Regions from separate parts of the Dietzia sp. 179-F 9C3 NHS genome, predicted to be linked through region 2. Evidence: predicted binding sites of a transcription regulator. Region 2 holds the regulator's gene; each other region holds the start of a gene.
What was found. Region 2 encodes LexA, which represses DNA repair genes until DNA is damaged. Its sites were predicted from a motif close to CGAACANNTGTTCG; they were not measured.

Region 1 (7,005 bases), on a different contig from region 2:
CGGCGACAAGATCAACACCACCGAGGACCGGTCGGTGCTCCACACGGCGCTCCGGCTCCCGGCGGACGCCGAGCTCGTCGTCGACGGCCGCGACGTGGTGGCCGACGTGCACGAGGTCCTGGGCCGGATGACCGACTTCGCCGAGCGGATCCGCTCCGGCGAATGGACCGGCCACACGGGCGAGCGGATCGACACGGTGGTGAACATCGGGATCGGCGGCTCCGACCTGGGCCCCGTCATGGTGGACAAGGCGCTGCGCTCGCTCAAGACGGCCGGGATCTCCGCCCACTACGTCTCCAACGTCGACCCCGCCGACCTCTCGGCCGTCCTGGCCGAGATCGACCCCGCCACGACCCTCGTCGTGGTGGCGTCCAAGACGTTCACCACCCAGGAGACCATGGCCAACGCGCACGCCGCGCGCCGCCACTTCGTCGAGGCCCTGGGATCGGAGGACGCGGTCGCCGCGCACTTCGTCGCCGTCTCTACGGCTGCAGAGAAGGTCGCCGACTTCGGGATCGGCGCGGACAACATGTTCGGCTTCTGGGACTGGGTGGGCGGCCGCTACTCGGTGGACTCGGCGATCGGCCTGTCGGTGATGATCACCGCCGGCCCCGCCGCCTTCATCGAACTCCTCGAGGGCTTCCACACCATGGACCAACACTTCGCCACCGAGTCCCCGGAGCACAACGCGCCGGTGATCATGGCTCTGCTGGGCATCTGGTACACCTGCTTCCTCGGCGCACAGTCCAAGGCCGTGATCCCCTACGCCCAGGACCTTCTGCGCTTTCCCGCCTACCTGCAGCAGCTCACCATGGAGTCGCTCGGAAAGTCGGTGCGCCACGACGGCGCCGCGGTCACCTACCCCACCGGCGAGGTCTACTGGGGCGAGCCCGGGACCAACGGCCAGCACGCGTTCTTCCAGCTGCTGCACCAGGGCACGCAACTCGTGCCGGTGGACTTCATCGGCGTCGCGCGCCCGGCCGACGACCTGGCCACCGCCGACGGCACCGGGTCGATGCACGACCTACTCATGGCCAACCTCTTCGCCCAGTCCCGCGTCCTGGCCTTCGGCAAGACCGAGGACGAGGTGCTGGCCGACGGCGTGGATCCCGCGCTCGCCCCGCACAAGGTCATGCCCGGCAACCGGCCCTCGACCACGATCTTGGCGCCGGCGCTGTCCCCCGGGGTCGTGGGTCAGCTCATCGCGCTGTACGAGCACGTCGTCTTTGTCCAGGCCACCGTGCTCGGCATCAACGCCTTCGACCAGTGGGGCGTCGAGCTCGGCAAGGCCCAGGCGGGCGAGCTGCTGCCACTGCTCACGGCCGAGGAGCACCCCGGCGACGCCTTCGACTCCTCGACCGACTCGCTCGTCGACATCTACCGCGAGGCCCGCGGACGGCGCTAGGTGCGCGCCCGGCGCACGACTGCCACATACCGAAAATCCGTTCGAGTTTTCCCTTGACCCCCGACCTGACCGCCGTATAGAATCGAAAGCATATTCGAGACATCGGGGGGTGTGACCATGGACGGAGTCGGGACCGGATCGCCGGGCTCCTCGGCGTTGGCCGCACTCTCCGGCCGCGCCCGTGATGCCCGGATCGCCGAGAACCGCGCCGCCGCCGAGCGTCTCCGCGCCTGCTACGCGCTCTACCAGGAGTGTGTGCGATCCGAGGACCCCGGCGCGTTCGCCGATCGCCGGCCCGGCTACGCGGTGATCGACCCCTTCGACGTGTGTGCCGGTCACCTCGTGGCCGAGTTCGCGATCTCCTGCGGGCGGGCGGAGAGGATGATCGGTCTCGCCGTCGACCTCACCGAGCGCTTCCCCGCGGTCCTCGCGGCCCTCGGCGAAGGCCGTCTCGACCTCCAGGCCGCCGAACTGCTCGCCCGGCAGATGAGGACGGTGGATCCCGGTGCGCTCGCCGCGGTGCAGCGCAGGGTCGTCGAGGATCTCCTCGCCGCCCTCGAATCGGGTGAGCGCCTCTCGGCGGGCGCGATCCGCGATCGCGTGGACGACATCATCCGTCGCTTCGACGCGGACGGGATCCGGCGCCGTCGCGAGGACGCCGCGCGAGACCGAGGGGTCACCTTCCGCAAGGACGGCGACGGGATGAGCACGATGCGGGCCGCCCTCACCTCGGGCGAAGCCGCCGTCCTGTCCGAGCGACTGGACGCGGTCGTGGCAGCCCTCGCCGAGAGCGGGGACCACGAGGACATGTCGAGGCATTCTCCTGCCGAGAGGCGCGCGGACGCGCTCATGGCGCTCGCCTGTGGCCTGGTGCCCGGCTCGGAGTCCGGTTCTGTGGTGCTGCGCCCCAAGGTCACCGTCGTCGGGACCGCCGATGGCTCCGAGCCCGAGGTCCGCTTCCCACGCACCGGCGAGTCCTCGATCCGGGCACTGCTCGACATGCTGGCCTCCTCGGACGGTTCCTCGCTCGAGCACGTGGACCCGACCCCCGGCGCCGCCGACGACCCCGACCGCACCCACATGTACCGACCATCATCCGCACTGGCGCGGGCGGTCGAGCTCCGCGACGGCACCTGCCGACACCCGGGGTGTTCTGCGCCGGCCGAGTACGGCGACATCGACCACCTGGTCCCGTTCAACCACTCGGCCCCGGCACGGGGAGGTCCGACGGCGGAGAGGAACAACCTCATCTTCTGCCGGCGGCACCACCGGTTCAAGACGTTCTCGGACTGGCGCTACCGGATGTTCCCGGACGGCACCCTCGTCGTCGAGACGCCCGACGGCAAACGAATGGTCACCAGACCCTCCGGTCCGCTCGCGCGACATCGCCGCGCTGCTGCCGAGCGCCGGACAGCCGACCGCCGGGCCGCCGAGAACACGGCCGCGCCGGAACCCGCCTCGCCCGAGCCCACCACCGAGCCCGAAGCCGAGCCCACCTACTTCCACCGGCGGGCCCGACGCGTCCGTGCCGAGCGGGCCGCCCGGGCCCGGGACCGCGCGGCCGCGAGCCGTCGCCGGACCGCGTCCTGCCGCGAGAGCCGGATCGAACGGGACCTGGCGGAGCTCCTCGACGAGCCTCCGTTCTGACCCCGGCCGCCTCTCGCCCCGCCTCAGATGAACTTCCGGCTGGCCTTCTCCGGTAGCAGGCGCAGCAGCGGGCCGATGGCCTTCCACGGCTTGGCCGGCACGAGCGCGCGGGCGGGTTCGGCGTCGATGGTCTTGACCAACGCGTCGACGCCCTCGTCGAACTCGGTCATGAGCTTGGTCTTGACCGAGCGGTTGATGTCGGTGCGGATGTAGCCGGGCAGGATGTCGCTCACCTTGATCCGACTTCCGGCGTTGTCGAGCTCGGCGTGCAGGCCCTGCGCCAGGGCGGAGACGAACGCCTTGGACGCCGAGTAGGTGTTCTGCGCCTTGACCATGCCGCGAAGGGCGCTGACGGAGGAGATAAAGACGACGTGGCCCTCGCCACGTCGCTGGAGGATCTCCACGGCAGCCTCGGCCTGGTTGAGCGTGCCGATCGCGTTGACCATGGCCGTCTCGCGGTTGGCGTGCGCCTTGCCGGAGCCGATCGAGGCGCCCTTGCCGAGACCGGCGTTGAGCACGAAGCGGTCGATCCCGCCGAGCTCGGCGTCGAGCTCGCCGAACGCGGCCTGCACGGCGTCGCCGTCGGTCACGTCGAGCTCCCGCACCGCCACCCGGATCCCGGGGTTGGCGGCCGTGAGCTCGGTCCGGAGCGACTCCAGCCGGTCGAGGCGACGGGCGCACAGAGCGAGGTCACGCCCCTGCGCGGCCCAGCGGCGGGCCATGCCCTCGCCGAGTCCGGCGCTGGCGCCGGTGATGAGGATGGTCTTGCGGTCGGTCACGGGGGTGCCTCCTACCGGTGGTCGTGGTCCCGCTGGTCGGGATCCCCCAGTGTGGCACGGCCCCCCTCAGACGGGGCGCGCCGAGGCTGGCACGACGGGCACCGGAAGGCCACACGGTCGAGAGAGTCTTCCCCCCCACCGAGACGGAACGTCTCGACGAGGGTCCCGCACCGCCGACACGGCCGGCCGTCGCGCCCGTACACCCACAGTCGGTGGCCGCGCCGGGTGTCGCCGGTGGTCACGCGGTCGGGACGGACCACGTTGGTGGCCAGCAGGCGTCGCGCAAGGTCGACGTGGGCGCGCAGGTCACCCGCGGACGCCACCGGCTCGCGGGGGTCAACGCCACGCAGGAAGCAGACCTCGGCGCGGTAGATGGTGCCGATGCCGGCGACGTTGCGCTGGTCGAGCAGCGCCTCGCCGATGGTCCGGTCCGGGCGTGCCGCGAGCCGCCGGACGGCCTCTTCCAAGTGCCGGGCGGGATCCCAGTCGGGGTCCAGCAGGTCCGGCCCGAGGTGCGCGACCGCCTCGGCCGCCTCAGCCGGGGTCAGCGCGCGCAGCAAGCCCAGCTCGGTGCCCACCACCTCGACCGCCGCTTCGTCGTCGTCCCCCGTCGCCAGCACGAGCCGCGCGGTGTGGGCGGGGAACCGCCACCGCCGCCCGGCGCGGGGCTCACCGCTGTTGTGCACGTGGAGGCGGTGCACGTGGATACGGCCCTCCATCTTGAGATGCACGTGGAGGGTCACCGGGTCGCGGCCCGCGGCGTCGGGTCCCACGACGACGAAGAGGTGCTTGCCCCGCGCGTACGCCCGCTCCACAGTTCGCCCCCGCAGATCGACCGCCGCGAACCGCGGCACCCGCAGCTCGGCCCGGGCCAGCCGCCGGCCGGCGAGCGCCGCGTGGATGCGCCGCGCGGCGTGGTGGACGGAGTCTCCCTCGGGCATGCGGACCCGCCCTCTACGCCAGTGGAGTCCGCATGGCGGGAAACTCGGTGACGCGGAAGCCCAGCGCCTCGTACAGGTGGCGCCCGTCCGGCGAGGTCATGAGCTCGGCGCGTGCCACCCCGGCGCCGCGGGCCCAGTCCAGGACCTGCTCGAGCGCCGTCCGTGCGTGGCCGCGACCGCGCGCGTCGGAGTCGGTGCTCACGGTGCTCACCAGGACATCGCCGTGGCCGTCCAGCCCCGGCACCGGAGCGCTGTCGCGGAGCGAGCCGATGACGCAGGCAACCACGCGGTCCGCCTCCTCCACCACGACGATCCGGTGGGCGGGGTCGTCGATCCGGGCCGCGTACCAGTCGCGGCACGGCCCCTTCCAGGCGTCGTCAGAGCAGTCCACGCCCATGTCGCGGAACATGCTCTCGCGCAGGTCCACCACGCGCTCCACATCGGCCGCCGTCGCGAGCCTGATCAGTCGGTCCGTCACCGTTCGCTCCGCCACCCGGCCAGGCTAGACGCCGGCCGGGCGAGACGCCTGGCGGGGGCGCCTCACAGTCCGCGGACCATCGTCCCCTCGGCCGCGCCGGGGACGTCCGTAAAGCCGAGCCGGGCGTAGAGCCGGCGGGCGGGGTTGCCGGCCTCGACGCTGAGCGACATCCGCCGCACCCCGCGGCCGGCGGCGTGCGCGCAGGCCGCCTCGACGAGCCGCTCCCCCAGCCCGGCGCCGCGGTGGCCGGGCCACACGCACACGCTCAACTCGGGGACGTCGTCGGCCACGTGACCGAAGCCGGGGTCGTCGCCGCCGAGGAACAGGTACCAGACCAGGCCGACCGTCTCGCCGCCCGCGACCGCCACCAGGGCCTCGTCGCCGCGCCCGCGGTCCAGCACGGTGTAGTGCGCGAGCGTCGGCTCGGCCGCGACGTCGGCGGCGGTGAAGCGGGGCTCCCCGGTCCAGTTGACGTTCATGAGGGTGGCGTCGGCGAGCAGCGGCAACTCGTCGTCGCGCAGCGACCGGATCACCTCGCCGTCGTGGCCCACCTCGCCGTCACCGCTCACGCCGTCCACCCTCTCACCATCCCAGCTCGTGGCACCCGGCACGGCCTGAGGTCTCGATCTGGACGGTGACGTGCTCGACGCCGTGGTCGTCGCGCAGGATGTGGCGCGCGGCGTCGAGGACGGCCGCGTGCTCGGCGTCCTCGCTCACCACCAGGTGCACCGTGCCCACATCCATGCCGGAGGTGAGCGTCCACAGGTGCAGGTCGTGGACCTGTTCGACGCAGTCGATCCCGGCGAGCTCGGCGGTGACCGCGGCCGGGTCGACGCCCTCGGGGGCGTGCTGGGCCAGAACCCGCAGCACCTGCCGGCCCAGTACCACGGCGCGGACCACGATGAACACCGCGATCGCCACCGCCACGACGAGGTCCCACACCGGCGAGCCGGTAACCCGGATGAGCAGCGCGGCCGCGATCACGCCGACGGACCCCGCGGCGTCGGCGAGCACCTCGAGGTAGGCGCCGCGCACCGCGAGGCTCTCCTGCGAGCCGTCGCGCAGCAGCACCAGCGCCACGAGGTTCACCGCCAGGCCGAGCGCCCCCACCGCGAGCATCGTGCCGGTCGCCGGGCCCGCCCCGCCGCCGAGCCTCCCGGCCGCCTCGACCAGCACGTAGACGCCCATCCCCAGCATGATGAGCACCGCCAGGGCGGAGGCGAAGATCTCCACGCGGTACGAGCCGAACGTGCGCCGCCCGGTCCGGTCCGGCCGCGGCGCGATCATCGTGGCGGCCAGCACCGCCCCGAGCGCCACCACGTCGGCGGCCATGTGCCCGGCGTCGGAGAGCAGCGCCAGCGAGCCGGAGACGAGGCCGGCGACGAGTTCGACGACGAAGAACGCGGCCGTGAGCCCGAACGCCGCCGCGAGGCGCGCCCGGTACCGCGCTCCCGCGTGGCCCGCCGGCCGCACGGCACCGTGTGCGTGGCCGAGACCGTGGCTGTGGCCCGCCCCCATCGTCGTCACCCCCGCCGTCGGTCCGTCCACCTGCGACATATGCGCCTTTATGCATACGTTAGCGACTCAGCGACGGATCCGCAGCCCCCGGGGCGTGGCGCCGAAGCCCGCGGCCTCGAACGCGGCGGCGTGGGGCGAGGAGTGGACGGGTTCGCCGTCGATCGCGGTCACTGTGAGCGTGCCCACGGCCCCCGCGCGGACGGCGTCGACGAGCGCGGACGCGGCGAGCGGCACCGC
Region 2 (7,005 bases):
CCTGCTCTCACGCGGCCTGGTCTCGCCGACCTCGGTCACACGGGGACGGGCCGTCGAGGAGCGGCTCGCGCTCACCCAGTATCCGCACGGCGGGATCGAGGCACTCGTCGAGGACGCCGCGCTGGCGGCACTCGGCCGGATCATCGCCCGCCGCCGGGGCGCGCCCGTCCTAAGGGCAGCCGAGTTCGCCGAGCTCGAGGCCACTGCTCGCGCCGAGGTTCCCGCCGCGGTGGCCGCCGCGATCACCGCCGCCCTGCCGGCGCTGGTGGAGGCGCAGGCGGTCGCGGCCCGACTCGAGTCCGCGACCCCGGAGGTGCGGGCCGCGGTCGCCCCGTCGGTGGACTTTCTCGTGGGCAAGGGTTTTCTCGCCCGGCACCCCGCCGACGCGCTCGCAGGGTTGGAACGGCACGTCCGGGCGGTCCGGATGCGGCTGGATATGGCGGAGGCGTCACCGGCCCGGCACGCGGAACTCTCCCGCCGCATCGCGGAGTCGGAGGAGGCCGTCGGCACCGCCGTCGCGACCCTGCGTGGCCGGCCGGGGACCGCGCGGACGATCCGGGACCTGCGCTGGATGCTGGCCGAGTACCGGGTGGGGCTCTTCGCCCAGTCGTTGGGGACCGCAAGGCCGGTCTCGGCCGAGCGCATCGACCGGGCGATCTCCGCCGCCCTGGCGTCCCGGGCCGGGCGCTGAGGTGGCGGCCTACCCGGACGCCACCCGTTCGCGGCGCTCGCGGAGCGCGATGATCTCGCGCTCGAAATCCGCTGCGGAGCTGAACTGTTTGTAGACGGAGGCGAACCGCAGGTAGGCCACCTCGTCGAGATCCTGGAGGGGACCGAGGATCGCGAGCCCGATCTCGTGCGCCGGGACCTCCGACGCACCCCCGGACCTAACGGTGTCCTCCACCTGCTGGGCGAGGCGCCGCAACGCGTCCTCGTCCACGTCACGACCCTGGCATGCCCGTCGCACGCCCTGCACGACCTTTTCCCGACTGAACGGCTCGGTCACACCGTTACGCTTGAGCACCGACAGCAGCGGGGTCTCGAGGGTCGTGAACCGTCGACCGCAGTGCGAGCACTCCCGGCGCCTGCGGATGGCCTGCCCGTCATCGGCGGACCGCGAGTCGATCACCCGCAGATCCTCGTGGTGACACGTCGGGCAGTACATCCCCACACCGCCCTTCTTCGACCGGGTCCGCGCGCACCCTCCCGGGAGCACGGGACCTGGCGCGGGGGCGGCGGTCGGCCACCCCACGACCATTCTAGGAGGCCCGGACACCGATCACGCGTAGGCGGGGCCGCCGATGAACGCCAGCGCGAGCACCATGAGCAGTCCCACGATCACACCGCAGGCGACGAGGACCCACGCGGGGACGTCGTCCACGACCGCGGCGGGCGCCACCCGCGACGGTCGGCACGCCCGCACCCCGGCCCCCGCCGACGACCGCGATCCGGCGGGTCGGGTCCGGGCAGCCGGTCGCGCACCCGACACGGTCGGTGCGGCGCCCAGCACCCGCACCGAAGACGCCGGACGGTTTGCGGTACGCGCACTCGCGGCGGCGGGGATTCGGGGGGCCGCGAGGCGGCGATCCACCCGGTGATCTGCGGCGCAGACCCCGGTCCAGCGCACGGGAGAGACTGACGGAGGCAGTTCCAGGACGGTCATGACGGCTCCCTACTCGATATGTTGTACGAACACTGTTCGCACACTCATGGCACATCTGTTCGATTTCGAACTCGTCTAGAGTTGTAGCACGCGGGTCCGACAGAGTCATCCCGCGGAGCGCAACTTTCTCGAACAGGTGTGTGGCGCACCCGACCGTCACGCGCTAGGGTAGAAGTCGATTCGCCGTCGAACACGCATTCGCTGAAGGGACTGCCGACATGGCCAAGCCGGACTTCGAGGCACTGACGCCGCGCCAGAAGAGCGTCCTCCTCCACATCCACGACACGGTGCGCAACCGTGGTTACCCGCCGAGCATCCGGGAGATCGGGGACGCCGTGGGTCTCCAGTCGACCTCGTCCGTCGCCCACCAGCTGCGCACTCTCGAGAAGAAGGGCTTCCTCACCCGCGATCCGCACAAGCCCCGGGCGGTCGACGTCCACGGGGTTCCCGGGCAGCGGTCCCGCGGCCGCCGTCCCGCGGCACCGGAGGCGGCCCGGCCCAGCGGCTCCGTCGAGCCCGTGTACGTCCCGGTCCTCGGTCGGATCGCCGCCGGCGGCCCGATCCTCGCCGAGCAGGCCGTGGAGGAGGTCCTCCCGCTCCCCTCGGATCTGGTGGGGTCGGGGGAGCTCTTCATGCTCCGCGTGGTCGGTGAGTCCATGATCGACGCGGCCATCTGCGACGGCGACTACGTGGTGGTACGCCGCCAGAACGTGGCGGACAACGGGGAGATCGTGGCCGCCCTCATCGACGGCGAGGCGACCGTCAAGGTCTTCAAGAAGGACTCGACCGGCGTCTGGCTCCTGCCGCGGAACGAGTCGTTCAGCCCCATCCCGGGCGAGCACGCGACGGTGCTCGGCAAGGTGGTCACGGTGTTCCGCAAGCTCTGACCCGTTTCACCCCGGCGCCGCCGGCACCGTCCGCCGGTCAGTCGGCGCCGTCGTGTGTGGCGCCCTCGGCGAACTCCGACAACTCGCCTGCGATGGAGGCGGGAAGCCGCACCACGATCCGGGTGCCGGACTCGGTGTACTCCTCGTGGACCACCGCACCCTCCGCGTGTACCCGGGAGACGACGTCGCCGCGCTGATACGGCACGACCAGGGCCACCTCGACGTCGCCCTCGGCGATGATCTCCATGATCCGCGTCAGCAATTCGTCGATGCCCTCGCCCGTCACAGCCGAGACGAAGACCGCCTCGGGAAGGGCGTGGTGTAGCTCGGTGAGCACAACGGGATCGGCGGTGTCGATCTTGTTGATCACCACGAGTTCCCGCGGGTGTTCGGCGTTCTGCTCGGCTACCACGTCGTTGACGACCATGCGGACGGCCTCGATCTGCTTGAGGGGGAAGGGGTCGGATCCGTCCACCACGTGGAGCAGCAACTCGGAGTCCACGACTTCCTCGAGTGTGGACCGGAACGCTTCGACTAGCTGGGTGGGTAGGTGCCGCACGAACCCCACTGTGTCGGTGAACACCACCATGCGGCCGTCGGGCAGCTCCGCCCGCCGCGTGGTGGGGTCGAGGGTCGCGAACAGGGCGTTCTGCACCAGGACGCCCGCACCTGTGACCCGGTTGAGCAGGCTGGATTTTCCCGCGTTGGTGTAGCCGGCGATCGCGATCGAGGGCACCGGCGTCGCGCGTCGACGGTGCCGCTTGGTGTCGCGGGCCTGCTTCATGCCCTTGATCTCGCGGCGCAGCCGCGCCATCCGCTCGCGGATGCGCCGCCGGTCGGTTTCGATCTTGGTCTCACCCGGACCGCGCAGGCCCACGCCGCCGTTGCTGCCGGCCCGTCCGCCGGCCTGCCGAGACAGCGCCTCACCCCAGCCGCGCAGCCGGGGCAGCATGTACTCCATCTGGGCCAGGGAGACCTGCGCCTTGCCCTCGCGGCTCGTGGCATGCTGCGCGAAGATGTCCAGGATGAGTGCGGTCCGGTCGATCACCTTGACGTTGACCGCCTTTTCCAGGGCGATGAGCTGGCCGGGGGTCAGCTCACCGTCGCAGATCACGGTGTCCGCGCCCGTCGCCGCGATGACGTCCTTGAGTTCGCTGGTCTTGCCCGAGCCGATGTAGGTGGACGGGTCCGGCTTGTCGCGCCGCTGGATCAGCGCCTCGCACACCTCGGATCCGGCGGTCTCGGCGAGCTGGGCCAGCTCGACCATCGCCGCCTCGGCGCGCGCTGCAGAGCCCTCTGTCCACACTCCCACGAGCACCACGCGTTCGAGTCGCAGCTGGCGGTACTCGGCGTCGATGACGTCCTGGAGCTCGGTGGACAGCCCGGCGACGCGCCGCAGAGAGGACCGTTCCTCGAGCAGGAGCTCACCCGTCGAAGGATCGTCGAGGAATCGGGAGCGGGCGGGGGTCTTGCCGTTGTCTGTAGTCATTCCCCTCGATCTTCTCACAGGTCCGGGACCACGGGTCCCCGACCACCGGTAGAACGTGCCCTCGGCGACCAGTCGCGAAGGTCCGGTGAGCCTGGAGCCGTCGCCGGTGAGAGCCACCTCGACCTCGCCGCCGGGGACGACCACGGTCACCTCCCCCGAGTCCCGGCCGACATCGGCGAGCGCCGCCACCGCCGTGGCGACGATGCCCGTCCCGCAGGACTGCGTCTCCCCCGCCCCCCGCTCGTGGACGCGCATCGAGACACGCCCGGCCTCCAGCGGCGTGGCGACCTCCACATTGACCCCCTCGGGGAAGAAGTCGGTGTCAAACCGGGGCGACTCGTGCACCGGGAGCGCGGCGAGCGCCGCGGCGTCCAGTCCCGGGACGACGCAGGCCAGATGAGGGTTTCCCATATCGACGGCAACGCCGGCGAACGAACGACCCCCGAACTCGGCTGTCGAGACCCCGAGCAGGCCGGGGCGCCCCATGTCGACACGCACGACGGCGTCGTCGCCCGTGTGGGTGAGCACCTCCGCCGGTCGCGGACCCGAGCGCGTACCGACCGGGACCACGCCGGCCGGGGCCCTCCCCGTGGCCACGAGGGCGTGGGCGAACACCCGGACCCCGTTGCCGCACATCTCGGCGATCGAACCGTCCGCGTTGCGGTAGTCCATGAACCAGTCCGCGGGGCCCACGCCGTCGGGCAGCACGTCGAGCACGCCCCGGGCGACGAGCGCACCGCCGGTGGCGATCCGCAGCACACCGTCGGCACCGATCCCCGCCCGCCGGTCACACAGGACGCGCACGAGGTCGGCGTCCAGGTCCACGGCCGCGTCGTCGTCGGGCAGGATCACGAAGTCGTTGAGCGTTCCGTGTCCCTTGAGGAAGGGCAGGCCCGCCCGGTCGACGGCCAGCTGGTCGGTGGTCATGACCTCCGATGGTAACGAAGACACCCGCAGCGTTCCGCGATGCGGAATCGGCAGGTGAAGCGCGGGTCGTCGCGCACTACAGTCAGGAGAGACAACGGTCCCCTATGTCAGGAGAGCATCGATGACCGAGCGCATCACCGTCGGCGGAATCCAGGTGGACGAGGTCCTGTACGAGTTCGTCAACACCGAGGCCCTTCCCGGCACCGGGATCGACCAGGACGCCTTCTGGGCCGGCACAGCGGAGATCTTCGCCGATCTCGCCCCCCGCAACCGGGAGCTGCTCGCCAAGCGCGACAGCCTGCAGCAGCAGATCGACGAGTGGCACCGCGCCAACCCCGGCCCGGTGGACGCCGCCGCGTACAAGGAGTTCCTCACCGGGATCGGCTACCTGCTCCCGCAGCCCGAGGGCGTCACCGCCACCACCGAGAACGTCGACGACGAGATCGCGGTCATTGCCGGCCCGCAGCTCGTGGTGCCGATCCTCAACGCGCGGTTCGCCCTCAACGCCGCCAACGCCCGCTGGGGCTCGCTGTACGACGCGCTCTACGGGACGGACGCCATCAGCGAGGAGGGTGGCGCCGCGAAGGGCGACTCGTACAACAAGGTGCGCGGCGACAAGGTGATCGCCTGGGCCCGTGAGTTCCTCGACGAGGCCGCGCCGCTCGAGTCGGCCTCGCACGCGGACGCCACCGGCTACGCGGTGGTCGACGGCGCGCTGCAGGTGACCCTGGGCCGTGGGGAGACCGTCGGGCTCAAGGACCCGGCCCAGCTCGTCGGCCTGCTCGGTGACGCCGCCGCACCGACCAACGTCCTGCTCCGTAACAACGGCCTGCACATCGACATCCAGATCGACCCCGACTCCCCCATCGGCTCTACCGATGCCGCGGGCGTCAAGGACGTGGTGCTCGAGTCCGCGGTCACCACGATCATGGACTTCGAGGACTCCGTCGCGGCGGTCGACGCCCGCGACAAGGTCCTCGGCTACCACAACTGGCTCGGCCTCAACCGGGGTGACCTCACCGAGGAGCTGTCCAAGGGCGGCAAGACCATCACCCGCGCGCTCAACGACGACCGGGTCTTCACCGCCCCCGACGGCTCCGGCGAGGTGCGCCTGCACGGCCGCTCGCTGCTGTTCGTCCGCAACGTGGGTCACCTCATGACGAACCCCGCCGTGCTCGACGCCGAAGGCGAGGAGCTACCCGAGGGCATCCTCGACGGGATCGTCACCTCTCTGTGTGCGCTGCAGGGCATGGCCGAGGAGAACGAGCGCCGTAACAGCCGCACGGGCTCGATCTACATCGTCAAGCCCAAGCAGCACGGCCCGGAGGAGGTGGCCTTCACCACCGAGCTGTTCGGTCGCGTGGAGAAGCTCCTCGGACTGCCGACCAACACGCTTAAGATGGGCATCATGGACGAGGAGCGGCGCACCACCGTCAACCTCGCCGCATGCATCGCGGAGGCCCGCGAGCGCGTCGTCTTTATCAACACCGGTTTCCTCGACCGCACCGGCGACGAGATCCACACCTCCATGGAGGCCGGGCCCATGATCCGCAAGGCGGACATGAAGTCCGCGCAGTGGATGACCTCGTATGAGGACTGGAACGTGGACACCGGCCTGGCCCTGGGCCTGCGCGGCCGCGCCCAGATCGGCAAGGGCATGTGGGCCAAGACCGAGCTCATGGCCGACATGCTCGCCGAGAAGATCGGCCAGCCCCGCGCGGGCGCCAACACCGCGTGGGTGCCCTCCCCGACGGGAGCGACCCTGCACGCCACCCACTACCACCGGGTGGACGTGGCCGCGCGACAGGAGGAGCTGCTCGCCGCTGGCCCCCGCGCGACGGTCGACGAGATCCTCACCATCCCGCTCGCCCCGGCCAACATGGTCTCGGGCTGGACAGAGGAGGAGAAGAAGGAGGAGGTCGACAACTCCTGCCAGACGATCCTCGGCTACGTGGTGCGCTGGGTCGAGCAGGGCGTCGGCTGTTCCAAGGTGCCGGACATCCACGACGTGGACCTCATGGAGGACCGGGCCACCCTGC
Region 3 (7,005 bases), 210 kb from region 2:
GGCGACGAGCCGCCACGAGGCGTCCCAGGCGCCGTCGAGCCGCGTGAGGACGGGAACCACGTGCCCCGCAGAGACGAACGCCGCCACCCCTGCAGACAGCGTCGCCAGGGCCCGGAGCCCGGCCCCCGCCCAGTCCGGGGCGGATGCGTGCGGGATGCCTCCGTGCGGGACCGCCCCGGCGCGGCCCGGCAAGGCATGGTCGGCCAGCTCGAGCGCCCGCGCGAGCGAGATCCTGATCCCGGGCACCGTCGCCGCCCGGACACGCCCCTCGACGGGGACCGACACCGTGACGCGGTGCGCCAGGCGTGCGGCGCCGAGGAGCGAGACCACCTCGTCCGGGGCGCCCGCCCTGGCCACCGCGGTCACCGATGCCGCCGGCGCCACCGATCGTGGGCGGCCCAGGCCGGTGTCGCACCAGAGCGAGACGACCCCCGAGTCCCAGACGGCGTGCAGCCGGGGGCGCGCGGCGACGGTGTGGGCGGCGACGTCGCTGCCGCCCACACCGCCTCCCTCACCGGCGTCCCCGCTGTCGACCGTCACGTCCACATGTAAGCACGGTGCCCCGACATTGCCGGACGCGGACGCCGCCAGCCCGGTGTCCACAGCCTCGGGGCGCCTCCACAGGCGACCGCTCCGAGGCGCCTCGTCGGGCTTGTCCGTCACCGCCGCCGCCCATACTGCTGACCGTGCGCCCGCTCCGCCCGCTCCGCCCGCCCCGATCGCCCCGATCGCCTGGTCTCGTCCCACCGATGCCACGCCGCGCCGTCGCCGCGGCGCTGGCCGTGGCCGCGGCGCTCGCGGCCGTGTGGTGGGCCGAGCGCCCGAGCGGCTCGGCGCCCGGCAGCCCCGACCGCGCCGCGGTGCAGGCCCTGCTCGGCGCCGTCGAGGTGGTTCCCGAACGGCCACGCCGGCCGGGTTACGAGCGGGACTGCTCCGGCGCCTCGGCGTGTGTGTTCGGCCCGGCGTGGAGCGACACCACCGGCGCACCGGGGTCCGGGAACGGCTGCTCGACCCGACTGGACGTGTTGGCCCGCGACCTCGTCCGCGCGGCGGCCGTCCCCGGTGAGGCCTGCGCGGTGAGCGGCGGGCTGCTGGTCGATCCCTACACCGGCCGGATCGTCGACGTGGACCGCACAGGCCTACGGGGCATCCACGTCGATCACGTCTACCCACTCTCCGCCGCGTGGGACCTGGGCGCCTGGCAGTGGCCGGCCGGGCTCCGGGCCGCGTTCGCCAACGACATGGACCGCAACCTCGTGGCCGTGGCGGGGTCGGTGAACACACACAAGAGCGACTCCACGCCCGCTGACTGGATGCCCCCGGCCCCCGACCGGCACTGCTTCTATGCGGCCCGCTACCTCACGGCCGCCGTCGCCTACGGGCTACCCGTGACAGTCGACGACCACGACGCTCTCGCCGTCGCCGCGGACCGGTGCCCGCGGGGTCGGTGAGCGGCCCCTATGCGACCGGCCGAGCTTGATGTCCAGCTAGGGATCGTCCGGCTGGTCGCCGGCGCGCTGGACGCGGTCGAACCAGCGCACCGCGGCGACGCCGAGGAGCTGATCACGGGCGCGCGCGAGCATGCCGTCGGGATAGGTGCGGTACTCGTGCCCGGTTTCGGTGAGGATGATCAGTTCGCCGTCACCCCTCGGCCCCGGCAGATAGGTCCAGGGTCCGAAGGTCTTCTCCAGGTGATGGTTCTTACACAGGCACACCAGGTTCCACTCGGCGGTGGGGCCGCCCCGGGCGGGATCCGCCTTGTCAAAGGCCAGGACATGATCGATCTCACAGTCCTCGGCCTTGACCTTGCACCCCGGGTGCCGGCATGTTCCGTCACGCAGCCGGATGCGCCGCTTGAGTGCCTCGGACAGGAAGTACTTCATCGGATCCTGATCCTCGTCCTCGGCGCCGGGCAGCGGGTCCACCAGACGGAAGCGGGCGCCACCGTTCTCCTCCGCCAGGACCTGACCACACAGCCAGTCGAACGACGAGTAGGCCCCGCGGACGAACTCCACCCGCTCGGGCATGCCCTCAGCCGCCGCGGCGATGACGGTGATCTCCACGCGCGGCCGGCGCGCTGCTGTCGTCCCCGCCGTCCCGCCTGTCGTCCCCGGCGCCTCGTCGGCGGGGCCGTCCTCCCCGAGCCGGGCCAGGGCGTCGGCCTGACGCTGGGCCGCGGTGCGGGGATCGGTGGGATCGGTATCGGCATCCGCGGCGGTCCGGAGGCGGACCTCGAGGGCGGCCGCATCCTCGGTGGGCAGCATCGCCCACATCGACGTCATCCCCTGCCCCTTTGGACGGAACGACACCCGCCGCTCCTCGCGGGCGGCCTCGTGTTGACGATCGAGCTCGTCGCGGTCCACGCCCTCCATGGCGCGGTCGATGAACTCCCCCAGTGAGCCGCGTGTGGGCGGATCCCCCTGGTCGAGGCGGGTGCGGATACCGCGCAGGACCTCGCACTCCACCTCGTGGACCAGCCGGTCGGGCACCTTGGCGAGTCGGCACGCCAGGTCGACGATCATCGCTTCGTCGAGCACTCCCTCACGCGCGTGCCGGGACAGCCGGAACAGGCGGGTGTGCAGCTGGATCGCCGCCGTGACCAGGCGTCCGGCCTGCCAGGACGGCGCCCCCATCGCGGTGGTGACGTGCGAGCGAACGAGTCGCGCCGGCTCGAGTCGTGTGTACTCCGGACCGCGTCCACGCCCCTCCGCCTCGTCGCACCGATCCGCCTCTTCCGCTCGCCGGGTCGCCGCGCACACCATGGCGAAGACGGCGTCCAGCCGGTCGACCGCCGCGAGATTCTGCGCCCGCGTGAACCCCCGCGACGCCTCCACCAGCTCCGGCAGGGCCATCGCGGCCAGGGGCGACGCCGAGTCCATCGTGAGAACCGTCATCACCGCCACCCCCCGGAATCCGCAGGTCGAGCCCCCCTGACTCGAACTTGCGTTCCATCATATAGGCGGCGATCATATAGCGCAAGTGTTCGAACACGGGGTCGGTGGTCGCCCCTCCCCGCACGCGCTGTCGAGAGGCCTGGGCTCAGTAGCGGCCCTGGCCACCCCCGGAACGGCCACGGAACCCGCCGCGGCGGCCCTCGCCGTCGTCACCCCGGCGGTATCCCCCGTCGCTCCGGTCGCCGCGGTACCCGCCGCGGCCTCCCCGTCCCCCGCGGTGGTCGCCGCGATCGGACCGGAACGAGGACGGGCGCCCGGCGGGCGGGCCCGAGTCGGGCCGGATGTCGATCTCCTGGCCCCCGACCCGGATGCCCTTCATCGACGCGAGCTGGTCGGCAGGCAGGTCGGCGGGGAGCTCGACGAGCGAGTGGTCGAAGCGGATGGAGATGCGCCCGATGTCGCCGCCCCGCAGGCCCGCCTCGTTGGCCAGCGCACCCATGATCGAGCCCGGCTTGACGTTGTTCCGCTTGCCCACCGCGATCCGGAACTGGGCCATGTCCTTGCCCGAACGCGACGGGCGCGGGCCGTCGAAGTCCCGGGGCCCGCGGTCGCGGCGGTCCCCCCGGTCGTCCCGGCGGTCACGCCGGTCGTCCTGCCGGCGCGCGGGCCGCTCGGGCTCCTTCATGAGGAACTCGTCCGAGTTGCGCGACTGGGTGGCCAGCGCCGCGGCGATGTCGGACATCGAGACCGAGTGCTCGGAGGCGTACTCCTCGACCAGTCGCCGGAAGAGGGCGATGTTGGGGTCCTCGAGGCTCTCGGTGATGGACTGCGCGAACTTCTGCATACGCATCTCGTTGACGTCGTCCACGCTGGGCAGCTGGATCTCGGTCAGCGGCTGGCGTGTGGCCCGCTCGATCTGCGCGAGCAGCCTCCGCTCACGGGGGGTGACGAAGAGCAGAGCGTGGCCGCTGCGACCCGCACGGCCGGTGCGGCCGATGCGGTGGACGTAGGACTCCGTGTCGTGCGGGATGTCGTAGTTGACGACGTGGCTGATCCGGGGCACGTCGAGGCCACGCGCCGCCACGTCCGTGGCCACGAGGATGTCGGTCCGCCCGTCCTTGAGCGCGTCGATGGTGCGCTCGCGGAGGTTCTGCGGGATGTCGCCGTTGATCGGCGCCGCCGAGAATCCGCGGGCCCGCAGGCGCTCGGCGAGCTCCTCCGTGGCCTGCTTGGTGCGGACGAACATGATCATCGCGTCGAAGTCCTCGACCTCGAGGATCCGCGTGAGCGCGTCGAGCTTGTCGCGGTGATGGACCAGGACGTAGCGCTGCTCGATCGTCGAGGCCGTGGCCGTCCTGGACGCCACCTTCACCTCGGCGGGATCGGTGAGATACTGCTGCGAGATACGACGGATGGCCGCGGGCATGGTGGCCGAGAACAGGCAGACCTGGGTCGACTCCGGGGTGTCGGAGAGGATCCGCTCGACGTCCTCCTGGAAGCCCATGGTGAGCATCTCGTCGGCCTCGTCGAGGACGAGGTGGCGCAGGCCCGAGAGGTCGAGGGTGCCCTTCTCCAGATGGTCGATGACACGGCCCGGCGTACCCACGATGATCTGCGCGCCGCGGCGCAGGCCCGAGAGCTGGATGCCGTAGGCCTGGCCGCCGTAGATCGGCAGCACGTTGACCGTCGGCAGGTGCGCCGAGTACGTCACGCACGCCTCGGCCACCTGGAGCGCGAGTTCGCGGGTGGGCGCCAGGACGAGCGCCTGCGGGGCCTTCACCGCCGGGTCGATGAGCGAGAGGATCGGCAGCGCGAACGCCGCCGTCTTGCCGGTACCGGTCTGGGCGAGGCCCACGACGTCGCGACCGGCGAGGACGAGCGGGATGGTGGCGGCCTGGATCGCCGACGGGATCTCGTAGCCGACGTCGATGACGGCCTTGGCGACCTCGGGCGCGAGCCCCATGTCGGCGAACGTCGGGGCGTCGTGGTCGACCTCGTCGCCGGAAGCGGCGGTACGGTCGTCGTCGTCAGTGTTCATGAGGTCTCCCATGCTACGGCCTCCGGCCCCCGGCACGCGAGACGACGTCGCAGGTCACTCCCCCGTCGGCTCCGCCCGGTGGTGGGTGTGGGTCTCGCGCGCGAACAACCACGGGACGACAGCGGCCAGGAGCAGTCCGCCGGAGAGCGCGAAGCCGACGGTGTAGCCGAACCGGTCCACCGCCAGTCCCACCACGACCGGCCCGAGGATCGCGCCGGAGTCGCTGGCCATCTGGAACGTGGCGAGCACCTTGCCGCCCGCGCGGTCGGCGCCCACGACGTCGGCCACCGCGGCCTGTTGCGCAGGGTTGAGCACACCCGCCCCCATGCCCGCCACGACGGACGTCGCCACGAGCAGCGGCACCGTGTCGCACCAGCCCAGCACGAAGGTTGCCGACCCCGACACGAGCAGCCCCGCGATCACCAGCGGACGGCGGCCGAACCGGTCCGAGAGCCTCCCGGCCGCGGCGACGACGCTCGCCGTGCCCACCGCGAACGAGGCGAGCGCGGTCCCGGCGATCCCGGCGCCGGCGTCGAAGGTCGCGGCGGCGAAGAGCGGGATGATCGCCACCCGGACGCCGAACGAGGTCCACCCGTTGACGAAGCTCGACACCAACGCCGCCCGGTACCCGCTGTCGCGCAGCGCCTCGGAGAGCTCGAGGACGGGCTGGGTGGAGGTGGGGTCGTCGGGGGCGCGGCGCCGCCCGCCGCGGAGGAAGACGGCGACGACGGCGGTGGCCACGAGCAGGCTGGCGGCGTAGACGAAGAACGGCACCCGCATGCCGAACCCGGCGAGCAGGCCGCCGAGGACCGGCCCGCCGATGTTGCCCACGAGGAAGGCCGTTGCGTACAGCCCCGAGATCCGGCCGCGCGCCTCCGGCGGCGAGATCCGCACGAGCAGTGCCATGGCCGAGATGGTGAACATCGTGGAGCCGAGGCCCCCGAGACCGCGGAAGACGAGGAGCTGCCAGTACGACTGGGCCAACCCGGTGGCCAGGGTGGAGACGGCGACGACGAGGAGTCCGGTCATGTAGACCCGGCGCTCTCCGAGCCGGTCCACCAGAACCCCTCCGGCGGGGGCGAAGACCAGGCGGAAGAACGCGAACGCGCTCACCACCACGGACGCGGCCGCCACCGAGACGTCGAAGCTCCGCGCGAACTGCGGCAGGACCGGGGCGACGAGGCCGTACCCGATCGCCACGGCGAACGCCGCGGCGACGAGCACCCACACGTCCGCGGGGATGCGCGGGGCCGGTGCCCTCTCCCCCCGCCCGGTCGACGCCCCGGACAGCCGTCCCGTCACGCCGATCGGAGGACGCGGTCGAGGACGTCGGCGCCGAAGTGCAGCGCGTCCACGGGCACCCGCTCGTCGACGGCGTGGAAGTGGCCGAACACGTCGAAGTCGTGGGGCACCCGCAGGGGTACGAAGCCGTAGCCGGCGATCCCCAGCGGGGCGAGGTGCTTGTTGTCCGTGCTGGCGGGCAGGAGGTAGGGCACGACGAGGGCGTCCGGGTCCGACTCGCGGACGGCGTCGGTGATCACCCCGACGAGCGGGTCGTCGGCGGGGGCGGCGATGGGCGGCGCCCAGATCCACTCGACCTCGACGTCCGGCCCGAGGGTCTCCTCGATCTCGGCGCGGAAGGTGTCCTCGCCGCCCGGCAGCACGCGGCAGTCGATCTCGGCGCGCGCCTCCGTGGGGATGACGTTGGTCTTGTAGCCGGCGGACAGGACGGTGGGCGAGGCGGTGTGCGAGAGCGAGGCCCCCACGACCGGACCGAAGTGCCCGAGCACGTCCAGGTGCGCGGGCAGGTCGGCGACCTCGCCGCTCACGCCCGCGATCTCGCCGACCGCCGCCGCGAGCGCGGTGTTGGCCTCGGTGGGCGCCACCGGGTACTCCCGGGTGGCCACCCGGTGGACCGCGCCGGCGACCGCGGCCACGGCGTTGTCCGCGGTGGGCCGGGAGGCGTGCGCCGCCGTGCCGTGCGCGCGCACGCTCGCCCACGCGACGCCCTTCTCCGCCACGGCGATCGGGTAGAGGCGCCGCCCGGCGACCGGCACGGAGAAGCCCCCGACC
Region 4 (7,005 bases), on a different contig from region 2:
GTCGATCACGCGGAACGGCAGGCCCATCGCCTGCAGCATCTCCTTCTCGAAGCCCAGCAGCCGCAGGTGCTCCTCGTGCGCCTCCTCGGGCTTGCACCAGGAGAACATCTCGACCTTGTCGAACTGGTGCACGCGGATGATGCCTCGGGTGTCCTTGCCGTGCGAGCCGGCCTCGCGGCGGAAGCAGCTCGACCAGCCGCAGTACCGCTTGGGCCCCTCGGACAGGTCGAGGATCTCGCCGGAGTGGTAGCCCGCGAGCGCGACCTCGGAGGTGCCCACGAGGTACAGGTCGTCCTGCTCGAGGTGGTAGACCTCGTCGGCGTGCGCGCCGAGGAACCCCGTGCCCTGCATGACGTCCGGGCGCACGAGCACCGGCGGGATCATGAGCGTGAAGCCGTTGGCGGTGGCCTTCTGCGCGGCGAGCTGCAGCATCCCCAGCTGGAGCAGCGCGCCGTAGCCGGTGAGGAAGTAGAACCGGGCTCCGGAGACCTTGGCGCCGCGCTCCATGTCGAGCAGCCCCAGCTTCTCGCCGAGCTCGAGGTGGTCGCGGGGCTCGAAGTCGAAGGTGGGGATCTCGCCGATCCGCTCGAGCTCCACGAAGTCGTCCTCGCCGCCGGCGGGCGTGCCCTCCTCCACGACGTTGTCGAGCAGCCGCTGGATCCGCTCCACCTCGGCGAGCGCGGACCGCTCGGCCTCCTCGGCGTCCTTGACGGCCTGCTTGAGCGCGCCCGCGGCCTCGAGCAGCGCCGGCCGGTCCCCGGGCGAGGCCTGGCCGACCTTCTTGCCGTGCGCCTTCTGCTCGGCGCGGGCGGTGTCAGCCGCGGAGATGGCCGACCGGCGGGCCTCGTCGGCGGCGAGCAGCCGGTCCACCAGGGCCGGGTCCTCGCCGCGGGTGCGCTGGGAGGCGCGGACGACGTCGGGGTTCTCGCGGAGGAGCTTGAGATCGATCACGCCGCTCAGCCTAGCGGGGGTTCAGACGCCGAAGAGCTCCAGGAAGGCGTCCTTCTCGAACATCCGGGCCGCGTCGACCGCCGACGGTGTCCCGGCGTAGGGGTCCGCCCCGGCCTCGTAGAGCGCACGGACGATCTCGCCGTAGCCCTTGAACACCGCTCCCGCCAGCGGGGTCTGGCCGCGGTCGTTCGCCCGGTCCACCTCGGCGCCGCGGTCGAGGAGGGCGCGGACGGTCTCCGGGTGGCCGTTGTAGGCGGCGAGCATGAGGAACGCGTCCCCGCGCTCGTTGGTGAGGTCGGGCGTCACCCCGGCGTCGATATACGCGAGCAGTCGCTCGGTCTCGCCGTCCCGGGCGAGTTGGAAGAGCATCTGCGCGAACTCGAGGACCTCGTCGTCGACCCCCTCGCGCGGCGACCGGACGCCGTCGTCCGGGCCGGGCGGCACATCGTGGTCCTGAGCGCTCATGCCCCGGATCCTATCCGGACGCGGAAAGTACGGCATCATGGGAGCGATGTCCGTCTCCACCTCCACCCGTACGCGCGACCGGAGCGGGTCCCTGCTGCGGACCCGGGGCGCGGTCGTGGCCTCCCTCCTCGCGGTCCTCGTCGGCGGGGCGGGGACGGGTGTGTTGCTCGCGGCGGCGCTCGACGACCCCACCTCGACCACCGCCGGGCGCGTCGCGGCGATCGTGCCACAGATCGACCCCCGCTCTCTCTCCGGCGCCGCCTACGCCGACGCGGTCCCCGGGACGTGCCTGACGTGGTCCACCGACGCCGCGGACCGGGTGACGGCGTTCACCGCCGTCGACTGCGCCGAGCCGCACCGGTTCGAGGTCGCCGACCGCATCGACCTCCACGAGGTGCCCGGGTTCGGGCCCGACGCCCCGTTCCCCGACTCCGACCAGGTCAACACGATCGGCGCAGACCGCTGCATCCCCCTGGCCTCGCGGTACGCCGGAGGACGTGAGATCGATCCGGCCGGGCGCTTCACCGGGCTCGTCGTCCCACCGTCGCTCGAGGGCTGGGACAAGGGCGACCACTCGGTGCTCTGCGGTATCGCCGGCTCGGAGCTCGACGGCCGGTCGGCCACCACCACCGGCTACTTCGTGGACGCCGACCAGCACCGGTTCTGGGACTCCGGGACCTGCCTCGGCTTTACCGACGAGGGCCTACCGGGCGCGACCGTCCCGTGCTCCGAGGACCACTCAATCGAGATCGTCTCCACCCTCGACGTCTCCGGCACCTTCCCCGAGGGCCCCGAGCCGCCCGAGTCGCGCGGCCAGTCGGAGGCCACGGCCGAGGCGTGCCACCGGGCGGGCGTGGACTACCTCGGGGGCGACGCCGAGGCCCTGCGCCGGACAACCCTCATCTCGACGCTCGTGCACCCGATCTCGCGGGTCTCGTGGGCCACGGGGAGTCGGACGGTGAACTGCGGGCTCATGAAAGCGCAGGATCCCGGGCCGTTCGCGGTCCTGCGCGGCTCGGCGCGTCAGGGGGTGCTGGTGGACGGCACCACCCCGGTCGCCCCCACCACCACCGCGATCCCCGCGCCGGGGCCGGCACCCGGGCCCGAGGACGGCACACCCGGTTCGCCGTGAGCATCTCGGTGGACGAGTCCCGCTTCGAGTCACTCGTCGACGACGCCCTTGACTCCGTCCCCGACGCCCTGTTCGAGGCGATGGACAACGTCGTCGTCCTCATCGCCGACCGGAACCCCGACGAACCGGGACTCCTCGGCCTGTACGAGGGCGTGGCGCTCACCGAGCGGGACACCACCTATTCGGGCTTCCTGCCGGACACCATCACGATCTACCGCGACGCCCTGTGCGACTTCTGCGACACCGAGGAGCACCTCGTCGAGGAGGTGGCGATCACGGTGATCCACGAGATCGCGCACCACTTCGGGATCGACGAGGAGACCCTGCACGAGCTGGGCTGGGGCTAGCCGGCGGGAGGGAGCCGGTCTGGCAGACATCTTCCCCTTCGAACACTTGCGCTAATGCTCCGCGGCGGGCTACACTCGTACACAGATTCGAACCAGGGGGGTTCGGCGGTCTACCCGAGGGGGGTGGGTGCGGTGACGGTCCTGTCCATGCCCGTGACCCCGTTGGCGTCGATGTCGCTCGCCGAGCTCGTCGAGGCCTCCCGCGCCGTCACCCTGACGCAGAACCTGGCCGCAGTGGAACGGCTCGACACGGTCTACGCGATGGTCCGTGCCGTCACCGCCCGCACCGAGGCCGAAGAGACCAGGCGTGACGACGAGGACGCAGCCGCCGGCCGCCCGCCACGGCCCGGGTACGCCCGACTGGCCCCCACCCGCCTGGCCCGCTCCCACGTGTCCACCGCGATGAGCCTGCCGACCTGGCACGCCGACCGCATGATCACCGCCGCCGTGCAGCTCCACACCCGCCTGCCGGTGCTGTCACGCCACGCCCGCGACGGGGTGTTCGACGAGGCCATGATCGTCGACCTGGCCTGCCGCCTGGCCGAGGTTCCCGACCACCTGGTCCGCGCCGTGGAGGACGAGGTCGTCTACGGACTCCGCCGCCAGATCGACGACGGCGACCCACCCACTCGCAGCTCCCTCGGCAAGCGCATCGACCGCGCCATCGAACGCCGCGACCCCGACGAGGTCGACCGCCGCAACCAAGCAGCCCGCGACAACCGCCGCGTCACCTTCCGCCCCCGCGGCCAGGGCCTGACCTCGATGTCGGCCCTGCTACCCGACCACGACGCCGCCACCCTCGAAGCCCGGCTGCGTGACACCGCCGCGGCCGACCCCGGCGACGAGCGCACCACCGCCCAACGCCTCGCCGACGCCCTGACCGACCTGGCCACCCCACCCGCCGAGCACACCGACACCGACGACAGCGCCCGCCAGGGCCGCCGGCCCCGCCTGGACATCACCGTCATCGCCGCCGCAGCCCAAGGCCTGCCCCAACGCGTCGAACTCATCCAGAGCGCCTACGCCAGCTTCGACTGGCTGTGCACCCAGGTCCTGGCCGAAGAAAACGGCGGCGCCCGCTTCCGCCTGGTGGACCCCCTACCCGGCGCCCAGGACCACTACCAGGACCCGCTGAAGTACTTCGTCTCCGACGCCCTCAAACACCGCATCCGACTCCGCGACGGCACCTGCCGCCACCCCGGATGCACCGTCAAAGCCGAAGACTGCGAAATCGACCACGTCCTGACCTTCTACAAAGCCGACCCCACCAAAGGCGGACCCACCGCCGAATGTAACCTGATCTGCCTGTGCAAAATGCACCACCAGGAAAAAACCTTCGGCCCCTGGACCTACACGCCCGGCCCCCGCGGCGACGGCGAACTGATCATCCGCACCGACACCGGCCACACATACCGAACACACCCAACAGGACCCCTGGCCCTGGCACGCCAACACCTCACCGAAACAGCGCTACAACGCTGGTTCACCACCCACTTCAACAACCACCACCCACCCGACGAACAGTCACCGCAAGACCAACCGCCGGACAGCTGAGGATCAGAACGTCGGCCGGCCCTGGTGGTCTCCCCATCGTTCGCAGGACCAGCCGCCGCGGTCGGGGGCCAGTTCGATGACGCCGCAGTTGGGGATGCGGTTGACCAGCGCCCAGCGGGAGGGCACCGCGCCGGCGAACACGGCGACCATCCGCATGAGCGTGCCGTGCACCACCAGCACCGCGTCGGTGCCGTTGTCGAGGAAGCTGTCCCGCAGCTCGGAGACCAGCGGCATCACGCGGTCCTGGACGTCGAGCGCACTCTCGCCCCCGGGCAGGCTCGAGGTGAGATCGCCGTCCTCGAGCCAGTCGCGGACCACCCGGTTGTAGGCGAGCAGTGCCTCGGCGCCGGTGCGCATCTCGTAGTCGCCGGCCTGGACCTCGAAGGCCCCGGGGACGGCCTGCGTGGGCATCGGGGCGTCGCCGAGCCGGAAGTGCTCGGACATGAGCCCCGCGGTCTCGCGCGCTCGGGCCGCCTCGGAGCTCAGGAGCACCGACGGCGCGACTCCCTCCTGCGCGAGCTCCTGGCCGACGATACGGGCCTGGTCGCGGCCGAGCTCGGTGAGCGGGGCGCCGGGCAGCGCGGTGTCGAGGGCACCGGCGACGTTGGACGGGGTCTGGCCGTGGCGGACCAGGTACAGGCGCGCGCTCACGGCCGCCCCTCCCCGCTCGCGCCGGCCCCGGACCCGCCGGCCCCGGCTCCGCCGTCGACCTCGCCGCGGCGGATGGCATCGAGCCAGTCGCGAGCCTCGGCCGGGTCGGGCGGCGCGGCGCCTGAGTCGCCGCCTGCGGCGACGGGCCACGAGCCGAGGAAGCGCAGGCTGGCGGTCCGGCGGTGCAGGGAGGCCAGCGCCTCGGCGACCACCGGGTCGTCGAGGTGCCCCACGAGGTCCACGTGGAACAGGTAGGTGAAGCGCTCGGTGCGGGTGGGCCGGGACTCGACGCGAGTCAGGTCGATGTCGCGGATCGACAGCTCGGAGAGCGCCTGGACCAGCGAGTTCGGCTCGTGTGGGAGGCCAAAGACGACAGCGGTACGGTCGGCCCCGGTACGCGCGGGCGGGGGCGCCGGGTGGCCCACCAGGACGAACCGGGTGCGGGCGCCGCCGACGTCGGCGACCTCCTCGGCCAGCGCGACGAGCCCGTTGATCTCGCCGGCCCGGGCGGGGGCGGCGGTGGCGTCGGCGGACCCGGCGGCGACCTCCTGGGCGCCGGCGGCGGTGGAGGAGGTGGTCTCGATCCGGGCGGCCGGCAGGTGCTCGGACACCCAGCGGCGCACCTGCGCGGCGGCCACGGGGTGGGTGCGCAGCACGCGGACGTCGGCGGCCGCGGTTCCGGGCCGGACGAGGATGGAGAAGGTCACGTCGAGTTCGGTCTCGGCGAAGATCTGCAGGCGCGAACCGGTGGCGAGGGCATCGCTGGTGGGACTCACGGTGCCATCGACCGAGTTCTCGAACGGTACGCACGCGTAGTCGGCGTCGCCGGCGCGGACCAGCGCCAGGGCCTCGTCGGGTGTGGCCGCGGGAACGGCCCGGGCGTCGCCGAGCACCGCCGCGACGTGCGGGACGGCGCGGAGCTGCTGGAGCGCGGCGTCGGTGAACGTGCCGGGCGGGCCGAGGTAGGCGACGGTGACCACGACGTCCAGCCTAGCCAGCGACGGCGTCAGCCAGCAGCCGTCAGCTCCGCCGTCACCCTCGCCACGTCAGCGGCGGGGACGACGACGCACGTCACCACGTCCCGCACGGCCTCACGGGCCGAGCGGGACAGCGCGACCAGTGCCGCCGGGTCGGGGTGGGCGAGCGCCGCCCGGACGTCGGCGCCCGTCATGGCGGCGACGGCGCCGGAGAGCAGCGCCCACACCTGGTCGGCGTCGGTGCACCGCGGCACGAGCCCCGCGCCGAACCCGACGCCGGAGTGGGCGGCCACGGCGAGCAGGTCGGCCAGGTGGTCGGCGGCGGGCCCCGGCCCGGCGAGCCCGGGGGACACCTCCACCAGTGCGGGCGATCCGGCGGCGAGCACACCGGCCACCGCGTCGAGCCCCGGCAGGCTGGCGGCCGGGTCAGCGCCGGAGCCGCCGGGCACCACGACCGGCGGGGGCGCCGACCAGCGGCCGAGCACGTCGGCGAGGTCTGCCTCGGCCACCACGAGGTCCTCCCGCAGATCCGGCCGTGCGGGCCCGCGGGCCAGGAGTTCCAGCGACACCGTCATGCCCTCAGGTCTACACCCCGGCGTTGCTACCCTCTCCCCCGATGGGTTCCGACGACGCCCCCGCCGACGCCTCTCACCTCACCCCCGAGGAGAAGCGTGGGCCCCGCACGCTCCACGTGGCGCTGATGCTGCTGGCCGTGCTCCTCGTCGTGTCCGTGGTGGCGGACCCGGAGATGGTGCTGCCGCGCGACTCCACCCTGCACGGCGCCCACCACACCGACGAGGCGGCGGGTTTAGCGATCCCGGTGCCCGTGGGCTGGCGGGCGGACGGCCCCGAGGCCGCCGAGTTCGGCACGACCCGCATGGTGCCGACGGGTACGGGTGAGGCACTGTCCGTCCGCATCCTCGCCGGC

Region 1: ACH0BZ_RS02005 (DUF222 domain-containing protein) is a predicted target of LexA. The motif match lies at 1,436-1,449, and genes of this name have one in related genera.
Region 3: ACH0BZ_RS04435 (DUF222 domain-containing protein) is a predicted target of LexA. The motif match lies at 2,985-2,998, and genes of this name have one in related genera.
Region 4: ACH0BZ_RS07000 (DUF222 domain-containing protein) is a predicted target of LexA. The motif match lies at 2,972-2,985, and genes of this name have one in related genera.

Annotation. Positions count from the first base shown of each region.
Region 1 is NZ_JBIQES010000001.1:401,320-408,324, reverse strand. Features, by position in the region: gene pgi (glucose-6-phosphate isomerase) at 1-1,405, shown strand, start outside; gene ACH0BZ_RS02005 (DUF222 domain-containing protein) at 1,523-3,052, shown strand; gene ACH0BZ_RS02000 (SDR family oxidoreductase) at 3,076-3,831, opposite strand; gene ACH0BZ_RS01995 (DNA-formamidopyrimidine glycosylase family protein) at 3,843-4,772, opposite strand; gene ACH0BZ_RS01990 (GNAT family N-acetyltransferase) at 4,786-5,250, opposite strand; gene ACH0BZ_RS01985 (N-acetyltransferase family protein) at 5,313-5,819, opposite strand; gene ACH0BZ_RS01980 (cation diffusion facilitator family transporter) at 5,833-6,768, opposite strand; gene ACH0BZ_RS01975 (ATP-dependent helicase) at 6,835-7,005, opposite strand, start outside.
Region 2 is NZ_JBIQES010000002.1:237,820-244,824, forward strand. Features, by position in the region: gene hrpA (ATP-dependent RNA helicase HrpA) at 1-691, shown strand, start outside; gene nrdR (transcriptional regulator NrdR) at 701-1,165, opposite strand; gene lexA (transcriptional repressor LexA) at 1,882-2,550, shown strand; gene hflX (GTPase HflX) at 2,588-4,039, opposite strand; partial or broken gene dapF (diaminopimelate epimerase) at 4,103-4,966, opposite strand; gene ACH0BZ_RS03475 (malate synthase G) at 5,088-7,005, shown strand, end outside.
Region 3 is NZ_JBIQES010000002.1:447,487-454,491, forward strand. Features, by position in the region: gene ACH0BZ_RS04425 (DEAD/DEAH box helicase) at 1-540, opposite strand, end outside; gene ACH0BZ_RS04430 (HNH endonuclease family protein) at 750-1,451, shown strand; gene ACH0BZ_RS04435 (DUF222 domain-containing protein) at 1,488-2,894, opposite strand; gene ACH0BZ_RS04440 (DEAD/DEAH box helicase) at 3,040-4,932, opposite strand; gene ACH0BZ_RS04445 (MFS transporter) at 4,987-6,234, opposite strand; gene ACH0BZ_RS04450 (M20/M25/M40 family metallo-hydrolase) at 6,231-7,005, opposite strand, start outside.
Region 4 is NZ_JBIQES010000004.1:152,072-159,076, reverse strand. Features, by position in the region: gene serS (serine--tRNA ligase) at 1-951, opposite strand, end outside; gene ACH0BZ_RS07015 (ankyrin repeat domain-containing protein) at 973-1,416, opposite strand; gene ACH0BZ_RS07010 (septum formation family protein) at 1,463-2,548, shown strand; gene ACH0BZ_RS07005 (metallopeptidase family protein) at 2,545-2,895, shown strand; gene ACH0BZ_RS07000 (DUF222 domain-containing protein) at 3,043-4,449, shown strand; gene ACH0BZ_RS06995 (histidine phosphatase family protein) at 4,453-5,100, opposite strand; gene pheA (prephenate dehydratase) at 5,097-6,080, opposite strand; gene ACH0BZ_RS06985 (hypothetical protein) at 6,107-6,652, opposite strand; gene ACH0BZ_RS06980 (hypothetical protein) at 6,694-7,005, shown strand, end outside.